DNA from 2 places in the Pseudomonas sp. BS3782 TE3695 genome. Region 2 is predicted to be linked to the other one. Evidence: predicted binding sites of a transcription regulator. Region 2 holds the regulator's gene; the other holds the start of a gene.
What was found. Region 2 encodes sigma-54, which starts transcription at its own class of promoters, with help from an activator protein. Its sites were predicted from a motif close to ANTGGCATNNANNTTGCTNT; they were not measured.
Positions count from the first base shown of each region.

Region 1: flgB (flagellar basal body rod protein FlgB) is a predicted target of sigma-54. The motif match lies at 2,882-2,901, and genes of this name have one in related genera.

Region 1 covers NZ_JBNDKB010000001.1:5,474,899-5,481,018, forward strand. Annotated here, with positions in the region: gene flgE (flagellar hook protein FlgE) at 1-1,250, opposite strand, end outside; gene flgD (flagellar hook assembly protein FlgD) at 1,280-1,969, opposite strand; gene flgC (flagellar basal body rod protein FlgC) at 1,985-2,428, opposite strand; gene flgB (flagellar basal body rod protein FlgB) at 2,432-2,839, opposite strand; gene cheR (protein-glutamate O-methyltransferase CheR) at 3,207-4,034, opposite strand; gene ABH909_RS24730 (chemotaxis protein CheV) at 4,081-5,013, opposite strand; gene flgA (flagellar basal body P-ring formation chaperone FlgA) at 5,095-5,856, shown strand; gene flgM (flagellar biosynthesis anti-sigma factor FlgM) at 6,026-6,120, shown strand, end outside.
Region 2 covers NZ_JBNDKB010000001.1:6,147,356-6,153,475, forward strand. Annotated here, with positions in the region: gene lptB (LPS export ABC transporter ATP-binding protein) at 1-600, shown strand, start outside; gene ABH909_RS27895 (RNA polymerase factor sigma-54) at 786-2,279, shown strand; gene hpf (ribosome hibernation-promoting factor, HPF/YfiA family) at 2,359-2,667, shown strand; gene ptsN (PTS IIA-like nitrogen regulatory protein PtsN) at 2,680-3,144, shown strand; gene rapZ (RNase adapter RapZ) at 3,147-4,004, shown strand; gene ABH909_RS27915 (HPr family phosphocarrier protein) at 4,020-4,295, shown strand; gene ABH909_RS27920 (ZIP family metal transporter) at 4,401-5,294, opposite strand; gene ABH909_RS27925 (superoxide dismutase) at 5,325-5,930, opposite strand; gene ABH909_RS27930 (hypothetical protein) at 5,932-6,120, opposite strand, start outside.

The sequences.
Region 1 (6,120 bases), 670 kb from region 2:
TGGTAGTTACTCTGGGCCTTGATCAGCTCGACCAATTCATTGGTCAGGTTGACGTTGGACTCTTCCAGGGAGTTAGACACGACCGAACCCAGCGTGCCGGTCGTCGGCGCATCGACACCCGCCACGCCCGAGGCGAAGGTTTCTTTCCAACGAGTACCACCGATCGGTTGCAAGCCTTGCTCGTTAGCGAAGCTGGCGACTCCAACCTGGCCGATGGCCTTGGTTTGCTGGTTGCTGAAGTTGGCGGTCATGACGCCAGTGGCGTCGATCGTCAGGCTGGAGATCTGGCCGGTGGCGTAACCATCTTGGAATTGGGCGGTACGAGCGGTTGGCGAGTTGTAAGAGGTGGTCAGCGCCATGTTGAACGCGATACCGCCAGCGGCAGCGACGGAACCGTTCGGGCCCCAGGTCACAGGAGTCGTTGCGGCGTTGGTAATGGTACCTGGCACCCAACCGGTCATGGTCAACGTGTTGCCAGTCTGGGTCCAGCCAGCACCCGCCGTCAGCGTATTGATGCTGCCATTGGAGTTGAATGTGATGTCGGCAGTGATCGCCACTGGTGGCGTGGTCGCGGGGTTGGCCGGGGAACGACCATCCATGTAGGTGTGGACACGCCAGGCGTTGGTACCCGTTTTCACGTAGTACTGATCCATGGTGTGCTCGTTACCCTGGCTATCGTAGACCTTGGTGGAAATGGTCTTGTTATAGCTGTTGGTATCGGTCGGGCTGAACGTGGCCACGGTCGGTAATGTTTCCGCCGAGTTCAGGTTCATCGTCTGATCAACCTTGGTAGTCGGGTTCGGCTTCAGGCTCGAGGTATCGATCTTCAAATCCGTCAACACACCGTTGATGATCTTGCCGTTGGCATCAACGCCATAACCCTGCAAACGGTTGCCGTTGTTATCAATCACATAGTTTTCAGCATCCGTCTTGAACGCACCGGCACGGGTGTAGCTCAGGGAGCCGTTGTCGCTGAGAATGAAGAAGCCGTTGCCCTGGATGCCCATGTCCAGCACGTTGCCGGTGTTGTTCACGTCGCCCTGGCCGAACTGCTGGGACACGTTGGCCAGACGCACGCCGTTGCCGACGGTCTTGCTGCCGGTACCCAGGCGAGTGGCCGAGTACACGTCTTCGAATTCTGCACGGGAGGATTTGAAACCGGTGGTCGCGACGTTGGCGATGTTGTTGCCCGTCACGTCCAGTTGTTTGTTGGCTGCATAGAGACCGCTAAGGCCGATATTGAAAGACATATTCCACTCCTTGTGCCGTGTAGTCGGCTCTATATACCAATGGTTTGTACTTTGGACAGGGCAACGCTGCCCATGCCTGCCAGGTTCAGCATCAACTCACCGCCGGTCTGGCTGATGGTCACGCTGTTAACGGTGGCTGGCAGATAAGTAATCAGTGATGTCGCCTTGCTGTCGATGGTGGTCGTTGCGCCGAAGGTGTAGGTACCCGCCGGTGCCACCGCGCCCGCATCGTCCTTGCCGTCCCAGATGAAACTGGCGTTACCGGCACTTTGACTGCCCAATTCGAGCGTACGGATGGTCTTGCCTTCCGAGTTGGTGATCTTGACGGTGGCGGCGGAAACCGAGGTAGGCACCACGACGGTTCCGTTAAGGCTCTTGGAAGTGTCGACCAGGGTTTTGTCGGTCTGCGCAATGACGGAGCGCCCCACCAGCGAAGAAGCCTGCAAGGCTTGCGAGGAGCTGTAGCTGCTGGCAAGGCCGCTGACCGTATCGTTCAGCGTGGTGATACCTTCCAGGCTACTGAACTGCGCCAGCTGTGCCACGAACTCGCTGTTATCCTGAGGATCGAGCGGGTTCTGGTTTTTCAGCTGAGTCACCAACAGTTGCAGGAACGCGTCCTTGCCCAGCGCCTGGCCGCCGGTAGCGGCGGAAGTCAGGCTGTCTTTGTTGGTCGGTGTCTGGACCGAAGAATTGGCCAGAACATCGCTGATAACGCTCATATGAATCGCCCCTTATCACTGACCCAGGGTCAGGACCTTCTGCATCATGGTTTTGGCGGTGTTCATCATTTCGGCGTTGGTCTGGAACGAACGGCTCGCGGAAATCATGTCGGCCATTTCTTCGACGACGTTGACGTTCGGGTAGTAGACGTAGCCCTTGCCATCGGCAGCCGGATGGTTCGGTTCGTAGCGCGCTTCAAGGTTGCTCTGGTCTTCGACCACGCCCAGCACTTGCACGCCTTGACCGGCAGCGTCCTGGTTCTGGAACAGCGAATCGCTGCCGCCGCTCTGGCCGCCCTGGAACATGGTGGCGAATACCGGGTGACGGGCACGGTAGGTCTGGTCGATGCTCGACGAGACGGTCTCGGCGTTGGCAATGTTCGAGGCGACGGTGTTCAGACGAGTGGTCTGGGCACTCATGCCGCTACCGGCAATGTTGAAAACACTGGCAAGGGACATGACTTACTCTCCACGCAGGGCTGATACCAGCCCTTTGAATTTACTGTTGAGCAGGGTGAAGCTGGCCTGGAAGTTGACCGCGTTTTCCGCGTAATTCGACTGTTCCAGCTGGGCGTCCACGGTGTTCTGGTCGATCGACGGTTGCATCGGCGTGCGATACATCAGCGACTCGTTGCCATTGCCCATGCCTTCAGCTTCGATGTGACGGCTGTTGGTCATGTTCAAGGCGAACTTGCCGTTTTTGGTTTTCTCGTTCTGCTCGGCGAGCACTTTCGAGAAGTCCAGATCCCGAGCCTTGTAGTTCGGGGTGTCGGCGTTGGTGATGTTGTTGGCCAGGACTTCGGCACGCTGAGCGCGGAAGCCCAGGGCTTGTTCATGGATACCGAGCGCTTTATCGAAGCTGATGCTCATGTCGGGAAACCTTCGGGTGACCTGATTTTTCGTAACAGGGAGATAGCAAGCGCCGTGCCAATTCAAAAAAGCCCGTAAACCGGGGCTTTGCGCGCGGTGGCAAGCCGGCAATGCCAGAAAAGCGGCAACCGATTTCCGCCGCCTGCCGCTTTTCTGCCGCTTATCACAGTAGAAAGAACACCACCTGACCCTGTGGGAGCGGGCTTGCTCGCGAAAGCGGTGGGCCAGTCAAAGCTGATGTCGACTGACACGACGCCTTCGCGAGCAAGCCCGCTCCCACATTAGATCGTGGTGATGCCGGAAAATCATCAGGCACAAAAAAACGGGAGCCCCCTGAGGACTCCCGTTTTTTTATGCCATCAACGAATCACTTCGCCTGGTAAATGATCCCCGGGCTGCACTGGACCATCTGGTAATGGTCCGGCAAACCGTTCAGCGCCTCGGACGCGCCAAGGAACAGATAACCGCCCGGCTTCAGCGTGCTGTGGATGCGCAACAGGATGTCTTTCTTCACCTCGGCGGAGAAGTAGATCAGCACGTTGCGGCAGAACACGATGTCGAACTTGCCCAGGCTCGCGTAGCTGTCCAGCAGGTTGAACGAGCGAAATTCCACCCGACTCTTGATCGGCGCCTTGATCGCCCAACGTCCCGGCCCTTTCGGGTCGAAGTAACGCTGAAGCCGCTCGGGCGACAGACCGCGGCCGATGGCCAGGCTGTCGTACTCGCCGGTCTTGCAGTTGGTCAGCATGGTGCCGGACAGGTCAGTGGCAACGATCTGCACCCCCATCTTCAACTGACCCATGTTGACCCGCTCGAACTCATCGATGGACATCGACAGCGAATACGGTTCCTGACCCGACGAACATGCCGCCGACCAGATCCGCAGGCGCTGGCCGGGGCTTGCCTTGATCGCTGCCGGCAAGACCTTGTTCTTCAAGACTTCAAACGGATAGGTATCACGAAACCACAGGGTTTCGTTGGTGGTCATGGCATCCACCACCATCTCGCGCAAACCGCTGCGCGGCTGGGTCTGGATGCGCTGGACCAGCTCACCCAGCGATTTGATGCCCTGCTGTTCCATCAGTTTGTTGAGACGGCTCGAGACCAGGTATTGCTTGTTTTCACCGAGCAAAATGCCACAGGCTTTTTCCAGGAAGACCCGGAACTGTTCGAAATCCAAATTACCCGTAGACAAAGATGCCGCCTCTTAAATCGTGTTGACCGCCAGGGGCAGAAGGCCCCTAGCTGTTATCTGCTGCTTTGATCCGGTCGACTACCCGGGATGCCAGGTCATCAGGACGGAATTTGGCCAGGAAGTCATCGGCACCGACTTTCTTGACCATCGCCTGATTGAACACACCCGACAACGAAGTATGCAGGATGATATGCAGCTTTTGCATGCGTGGGTCGTTGCGGATCTCGGCCGTCAGGGTGTACCCGTCCATCTCCGGCATCTCGATGTCGGAGATCATCATCAGGAACTCTTCTTCCGGCTTCTTGCCCTCGTCGACCAGCTTGCGCAGGTAATCCAGCGCTTGCCGACCGTCGTTCAACGCCACCACTTCGACGCCGATGGTTTGCAGGCAACGGGTCACCTGCTTGCGCGCCACCGATGAGTCATCGACCGTCAGCACGCGCAAGGACAATGCCTTGTGCTGAGTCTCGACATCCACCACGCCCACCGAAATCGCTTCCGGTGTCGGTGCCACTTCCGCCAGCACCTTCTCGACGTCGATGATTTCGACCAACTGATTATCGACCCGAGTCACCGCCGTCAGGTAGTGATCGCGCCCGGTGCCCTTGGGTGGCGGATGAATCTCCTCCCAGTTCATGTTGACGATGCGCTCCACCGACCGAACCAGGAAACCCTGGGTCTTGGTGTTGTACTCCGTGATGATCACGAAGGGATTGCTTTGATCTTTAAGCGCTCCGGAACCGGTCGCCATCGCCAGATCCAGAATCGGAATGGTCGCCCCCCGAATATTCGCCACACCGCACACGACAGGACTGGACTTGGGCATCAGGGTCAGTTTGGGGCATTGCAGCACCTCACGAACCTTGAACACGTTGATCCCATACAGCTGCTGGCCGTCGAGACGGAACAACAACAGCTCAAGACGATTCTGCCCCACCAGTTGCGTGCGCTGGTTCACCGAATCCATTACACCAGCCATGCCCAGACTCCTACACCAACGCTAAGTGTGTTGCGACGCACATTCTTCACTAAACGGCACGGCGCTTGCTTTTTAACTCTTATGAACACAGAACCGACATTTTCCCGACGCTTGACATTAACGTATCGCAGATTGCTCTGCGCGATGTCGGCCGTTTGCCTGTTCAACGCTGGCAGCCCTGCCCTTGCTGACGCGGTTACCTTGCCTGACATGCTTATCGGCGTCACTCAGGGCTTTCTTGAATTCACCGTAGAAGACTATCTGGCCACCAGCCAAACGCAAGGACGCTACGAGATCGAGGTCAACCAGCTCGATCCGCGCCTGCGCATGCCGATGTGCGACAAGGAATTGACAGCCACCCTTGAGAGCCCCGCGAGGCCTCTGGGCCGGGTTACGGTCAAGGTTCGCTGCGACAGCGCTTCGCCCTGGACAGTCTTCGTACCCGCTCAAGTACGGCTGTTTCGCGACATCGTGACCACCACCCGTCCGCTCAAGCGCACAGGGATTATCGAACCTCAGGACGTAACCCTGCGAGAGCGCGATATCAGCCTGATAAATCAGGGTTTTCTGACTTCCGTCGATCAAGCGATCGGACAAAAACTGACCCGACCAATGGTCGCTGATCAGGTGATTACCTTGGTGCATCTCGAACAGGCGGAAGTCATTCGCAAGGGCGATCAGGTGGTGATCACCGCCCGCAGTGGTACGCTCAGCGTACGCATGCCGGGTGAAGCGCTGTCCAATGGCGGCATGAGCGAACAGATTCGCGTGAAAAACCTGAACTCCCAGCGGGTCATCAAGGCGCAAGTCACCGCACCCGGCCAGGTGGAAGTTTCCATGTAAGCGGCCATGTAGTTTGTGAAGAGATGGCGCGCCACTGGGCTGTTGCCTAAACTGTGCCGCATGCAGGACACACGCTGGCGCATGCACGCTCATTGATAAATGGGCCTAAAGTTTTCACAGCAAGGGCCGAAAACATGGCAAGCGTCCAAATACCCAGAGGTTTTTTGTCATGGTCATCGATTTCAGTCGTTTAAACAGCTCCTCGTCACTTACGGGCAGTACACGTACCAGCGCCGCGAAGGAAACCGCCGAAGCCGGCCAATC
Region 2 (6,120 bases):
ACTACCTGTTTCTACATGATTGTGGGTCTGGTGCAGGCCGATCAAGGCCGAGTATTGATCGACGACCTGGATGTCAGCCACCAGCCGATGCACGGTCGTGCGAAGGCAGGTATCGGTTATCTTCCGCAAGAAGCGTCGATCTTCCGCAAACTGTCGGTGGCCGACAACATCATGGCCATCCTCGAGACCCGCAAGGAACTCGACAAGGCCGGTCGTCGCCAAGAGCTGGAAAGCCTGATGCAGGAGTTCCACATCCATCACATCCGCGACAATCTCGGCATGAGCCTGTCCGGTGGTGAACGCCGCCGCGTGGAAATCGCCCGGGCACTGGCTACCAACCCGAAATTCATCCTCCTCGACGAACCTTTCGCCGGCGTGGACCCGATTTCGGTGGGCGATATCAAGCAAATCATCCATCACCTCAAGGCCAAAGGCATTGGCGTGCTAATCACGGACCACAACGTTCGTGAGACTCTGGATATCTGCGAAACCGCCTACATCGTCAACGATGGCCAACTGATTGCTGAAGGTGACTCCGCCACCATCCTTGCCAATGAACTGGTCAAGGAAGTGTATCTGGGCCACGAGTTCCGCCTGTAAGCACCTGAGGTGCCCGGGTCGCCTAGGGAGCACTCGCTTCAATAAAAAATCAATAACTTTTTATTGTTACAGCGCTCTAGGCAAACACTTCAGTTTCGGGCATATAATTTGCTTATGTTTGGCGCTTCGGCGCCCTGTAGTGGATGGCGCATGTGCGCCGGCGAATAAGGTGTTAAGCCCCTGCCATGAAACCATCGCTAGTCTTGAGAATGGGCCAGCAGCTGACGATGACACCGCAGCTGCAACAGGCCATCCGCCTGCTCCAATTGTCGACCCTGGACCTGCAACAGGAAATCCAGGAGGCCCTGGAGTCCAATCCGATGCTCGAACGCCAGGAAGAAGGCGACGACTTCGATAACGCCGACCCCTTGGCCGATAGCGCCGAACAGAAACCCAACGCCGACATTCAGGAACCCTCCTACCAGGAAACCGCCCCGACGGTGGACAACCTTGAGGAAGGCGACTGGAACGAGCGTATCCCCAACGAATTGCCCGTCGACACAGCCTGGGAGGATGTCTACCAGACCAGCGCCAGCAGCCTGCCGAGCAACGATGACGACGAGTGGGACTTCACCACCCGCACATCGGTCGGTGAAAGCCTGCAAAGCCATTTGCTCTGGCAACTGAACCTGGCACCGATGTCCGACACCGATCGCCTGATCGCCGTGACCCTGATCGATTGCATCAACAATCAGGGCTACCTGGACGAAACCCTCGAGGAAATCCTCGAAGCGTTCGACCCGGAACTGGACATCGAACTGGACGAAATCGAAGCCGTGCTGCACCGCATCCAGCAATTCGAACCCGCTGGCATCGGCGCCCGCAACCTTGGTGAATGCCTGCTACTGCAACTGCGCCAGTTGTCCGCCAAGACCCCTTGGCTGGCCGAAGCCAAGCGCCTGGTCACCGATTACATCGACCTGCTCGGCAGCCGCGATTACAGCCAGCTGATGCGCCGCATGAAGCTCAAGGAAGATGAGCTGCGCCAGGTCATCGAATTGGTCCAGAGCCTCAACCCACGCCCGGGTTCACAGATCGAGTCCACCGAAGCCGAATACGTCGTTCCCGACGTGATTGTGCGCAAGGACAACGAACGCTGGCTGGTGGAGCTGAACCAGGAGTCGGTGCCACGCTTGCGGGTCAACGCCCAATACGCCGGTTTCGTGCGCCGCGCCGACACCAGCGCTGACAATACTTTCATGCGTAATCAGCTGCAGGAGGCTCGATGGTTCATCAAGAGCCTGCAAAGCCGCAATGAAACCCTGATGAAAGTCGCCACCCAGATCGTCGAGCATCAACGCGGCTTTCTCGAATACGGTGACGAGGCCATGAAGCCGTTGGTGCTGCATGACATCGCCGAAGCAGTCGGCATGCATGAATCGACGATCTCACGGGTGACCACGCAAAAATTCATGCATACCCCACGGGGCATCTATGAATTGAAATACTTTTTCTCCAGCCACGTCAGTACCTCCGAAGGCGGTGAATGCTCGTCCACGGCCATCCGCGCGATCATCAAAAAACTGGTTGCGGCGGAAAATCAGAAAAAGCCGTTGAGTGACAGCAAGATCGCTGGTTTACTGGAGGCACAAGGCATTCAGGTAGCCCGTCGCACCGTCGCCAAGTACCGCGAATCCCTGGGAATCGCGCCTTCCAGCGAACGTAAGCGGTTGATGTAGCCGTCGGGCTCGCCACAGCGTTCCAGTGGCAGGCATTTCTGCCTGCCGCTTTATGCACTGGCAACGAAGGAGAAGCTGTATGCAAGTCAACATCAGTGGACACCAACTGGAAGTGACCGAACCCCTGCGCACCTACATCGGCGAAAAACTCGACCGGTTAGAGAGGCATTTCGACAAGATCACCAATGTGCAAGTCACGATGAACGTCGAAAAACTGCTGCAGAAAATCGAAGCCACGCTGCATATTCCCGGCGGAGAAGTGGTCGCCAATGCCGAGCATACGGACATGTATGCCGCCATCGACCTGCTGACCGACAAGCTGGATCGCCAACTTAAAAAGCATAAGGAAAAGACCCAGAGCCTCCTCCAGGGCGCGACCGGTCGTTAACACCCCCAATCCATGATCCGACTAGAAACCATCCTGACCCCCGGCCGTTCCCAAGTGAACGCGCCGGGTGGCAGTAAAAAGAAAGCCCTCGAACAAATTGCCAACCTTATCCACCGCGAAGTACCGGATCTGGAAATGCAGGACGTCTTCGAGGCCCTGATTGCCCGTGAGAAACTCGGTTCTACCGGTTTCGGCAACGGCATCGCCATCCCCCATTGCCGGCTCAAAGGCTGCACCTCGCCAATCAGTGCGCTGCTGCACCTGGAAGCCCCTATCGATTTCGATGCCATTGACGGCGCCCCGGTTGACCTGCTGTTTGTGCTTCTGGTCCCGGAAGCCGCCACCGATGCACACCTGGAATTGCTGCGCCAGATCGCCAGCATGCTGGATCGCAAGGAAGTGCGTGAAAAACTGCGTAGCGCCCCGAGCAACGAAGCCTTGTATCAGGTTGTCCTGGACGAGCAGAACGGTCACTAATCATGCGCCTGATCATCGTCAGCGGCCGCTCCGGCTCAGGTAAAAGTACCGCCCTCGATGTGCTCGAGGACAACGGCTATTACTGCATCGACAATCTGCCTGCCGGCTTGCTACCGGAACTGGCGGAACGCGCGCTGATTCACACAGAGCTGGCACAACCGCTGGTGGCCGTGTCCATCGATGCACGCAACCTGCCAAGCCACCTGTCACGGTTCCCCGAATTGCTGGAAGAGGTCCGCAGCCGACATATCCAGTGCGATGTGCTGTATCTGGACGCCGACGAAGAAACCTTGCTCAAGCGCTTTTCGGAAACTCGCCGTCGTCACCCCTTGAGCAGCGCCAATCGTTCGCTGGCGGAGGCGATCCAGGATGAAACCAATCTGCTGGGGCCTATCGCCGATCTGGCCGATCTCAAGGTCAACACCACCAATCTGAACCTGTATCAGTTACGCGATACCATCAAATTGCGCCTGCTTAATCAGCCGGAGCCCGGCACTGCGTTCCTGGTGGAATCTTTCGGGTTCAAGCGTGGCATGCCGGTGGATGCCGATCTGGTATTCGACGTGCGCTGCCTGCCCAACCCTTACTGGAAGCCGGAGCTACGAGCACAGTCCGGGCTCGATCAACCGGTGGCCGAGTACCTGGCGGCACAGCCGGACGTCGAAGAGATGTTCCAGGACATTTCCTCCTACCTGCTCAAGTGGCTGCCCCGTTTTGCTGCCAGCAATCGCGCCTATGTCACCATTGCCATTGGCTGCACTGGCGGACATCACCGCTCTGTCTACCTGACCGAACGTCTGGGTCAGGTCCTGCAAAAAACCCTGAAGAACGTCCAGGTCCGCCACCGCGACCTCAGCTAAAGGATTCACATCGCGATGCCTGCTCTGGAAATCGAAATCATCAACAAGCTGGGTTTGCATGCCCGCGCGTCTGCAAAATTCGTGGGTGTGGCGGGTCAGTTTCCTGGTACCACGATCCGGGTCGGGCGCACGCCTGAATCGACAGTCGACGGCAAGAGCATCATGGCGATGATGATGCTGGCCGCCGGCAAAGGCACCAGAATCCACCTGATTACCGAAGGCGAACAGGAGCAGGAAGCGCTGGATGCACTGGTGAAGCTGATCAACAACTACTTTGACGAAGGCGAGTAAAAGTCAAAAGATCGCAGCCTCGTTTCACTCGACAGCTCCTACAAGGATCTGCATACAGTAGGAGCTGTCGAGTGAAACGAGGCTGCGATCTTTTGATCCTGTTTTTCAAGCCAACGATGTATCCATCACCATCATCAGACAAAAGCCGATCAGCAGCCCAAGGCTGGCCAGTTTGTCGTGACCATGGCGGCGCGATTCGGGGATGACTTCGTGAGTCACCACCAGCAACATCGCACCGGCCGCCAGTGCCAGCCCCAAAGGCAACAGCAGTTCGGCCAGGCTCACCAGCCAGGCGCATAACAATGCAAAGACCGGCTCGACCAATCCTGAGGCCGCACCGATCAGGAACGCCTTGACCCGCGACATCCCTGCCCCGGCCAACACCAACGCAATGACCAGTCCTTCTGGCACATCCTGCAAGGCGATGCCCATGGCCAGACTGTCGGCGTCAGGCATGCCACCGCCGGCCGAGACGCCAACCGCCATGCCTTCGGGGATGTTGTGGGCAATGATGGCAAACACAAACAACCAGATCCGCGGTGGGATCACCGATCGCTTCAGTGTCCCCACGAGCATTTCGGGCGTAGCGCCAGATACCCTGCGATCCACCAGAAACAACCCGAATGCGCCCAGCAGGATGCCGAAGCTGATCAGGCCGCTGGCCGCCCAAGGCGTCAGCCCGAGGTTTTCTGCCGCGGCAATGCCCGGCACGATCAGCGAAAACGCCGTCGCGGCGAGCATCACCCCGGCTCCGAAACCGAGCAATATGTCGCTGACTGCCTGAGGCATCTGCCGAATCACCAGCACCGGCACCGCGCCCAAAGCCGTACCCAAGGCACAAATCGCCCCGCCTTGCAGGGCGCGCTGCAGTTTCGGTTCGAGATCCAGCCAGCTCAGCCCTTGGGCAGCCAATAACGTCATGCCCGCCAGCAGCAACAACGATCCCAGTGCATAACGAAACATTCGTCCACTTCCGACCGCAAGTGTTTCAGTGCCCATAGTCAGCCCTGGATTGTTTTTATAGAAGACTTAAACAGCCTGATAACGCGCAGCGACTTCAGGCCAATTGATCACGTTGTAGAACGCATTGATGTAATCCGGACGACGGTTCTGATAACGCAGGTAATAAGCATGTTCCCAGACGTCCAGGCCGAGGATCGGCGTATTGCCGTTCATCAATGGGCTGTCCTGGTTGCCGCTGCTTTCAACGACCAAGTTCTTTTGCGGCGTCACACTCAACCAGGCCCAACCGCTGCCGAAACGAGTCAGTGCAGCTTTGGTGAAGGCCTCCTTGAAGCTGTCGAGACCACCCAGCTGTTCGTCGATCGCCTTGGCCAGCGCGCCTTCGGGTTGGCCTCCACCGTTGGGTGCCATCACTTTCCAGAACAACGAATGGTTGGCATGCCCGCCGCCCTGATTGATCACTGCCGCACGGAGCTTTTCCGGCAATTGCTGGACAGCCGCCACCAGTTTTTCCACGGGCCATTCAGCAAATTCAGTGCCTTCGACTGCAGCGTTGAGGTTATTGATGTAGGTCTGGTGGTGTTTGGTGTAGTGGATTTCCATGGTTTGCGCATCGATGTGCGGTTCCAGGGCGTCGTAGGCGTACGGCAAGGCAGGCAAGGTAAAAGCCATTTCAATGAACTCCATGTTGTAAGGGCACAGGCTGATGCGAGGGCGAAGCGGTGTCGGTGCGCAGCAATCTGTGGGTGCGCGGATACTCGCCGTGTTCGCTGATGAAATTCAGTAGCTCGACATAGGTTTTGCTGCTCTGGCGTAGGGCGGCTTCACGCAAGGCCGGCGCCAGTCGCGGATCCTGCATGGT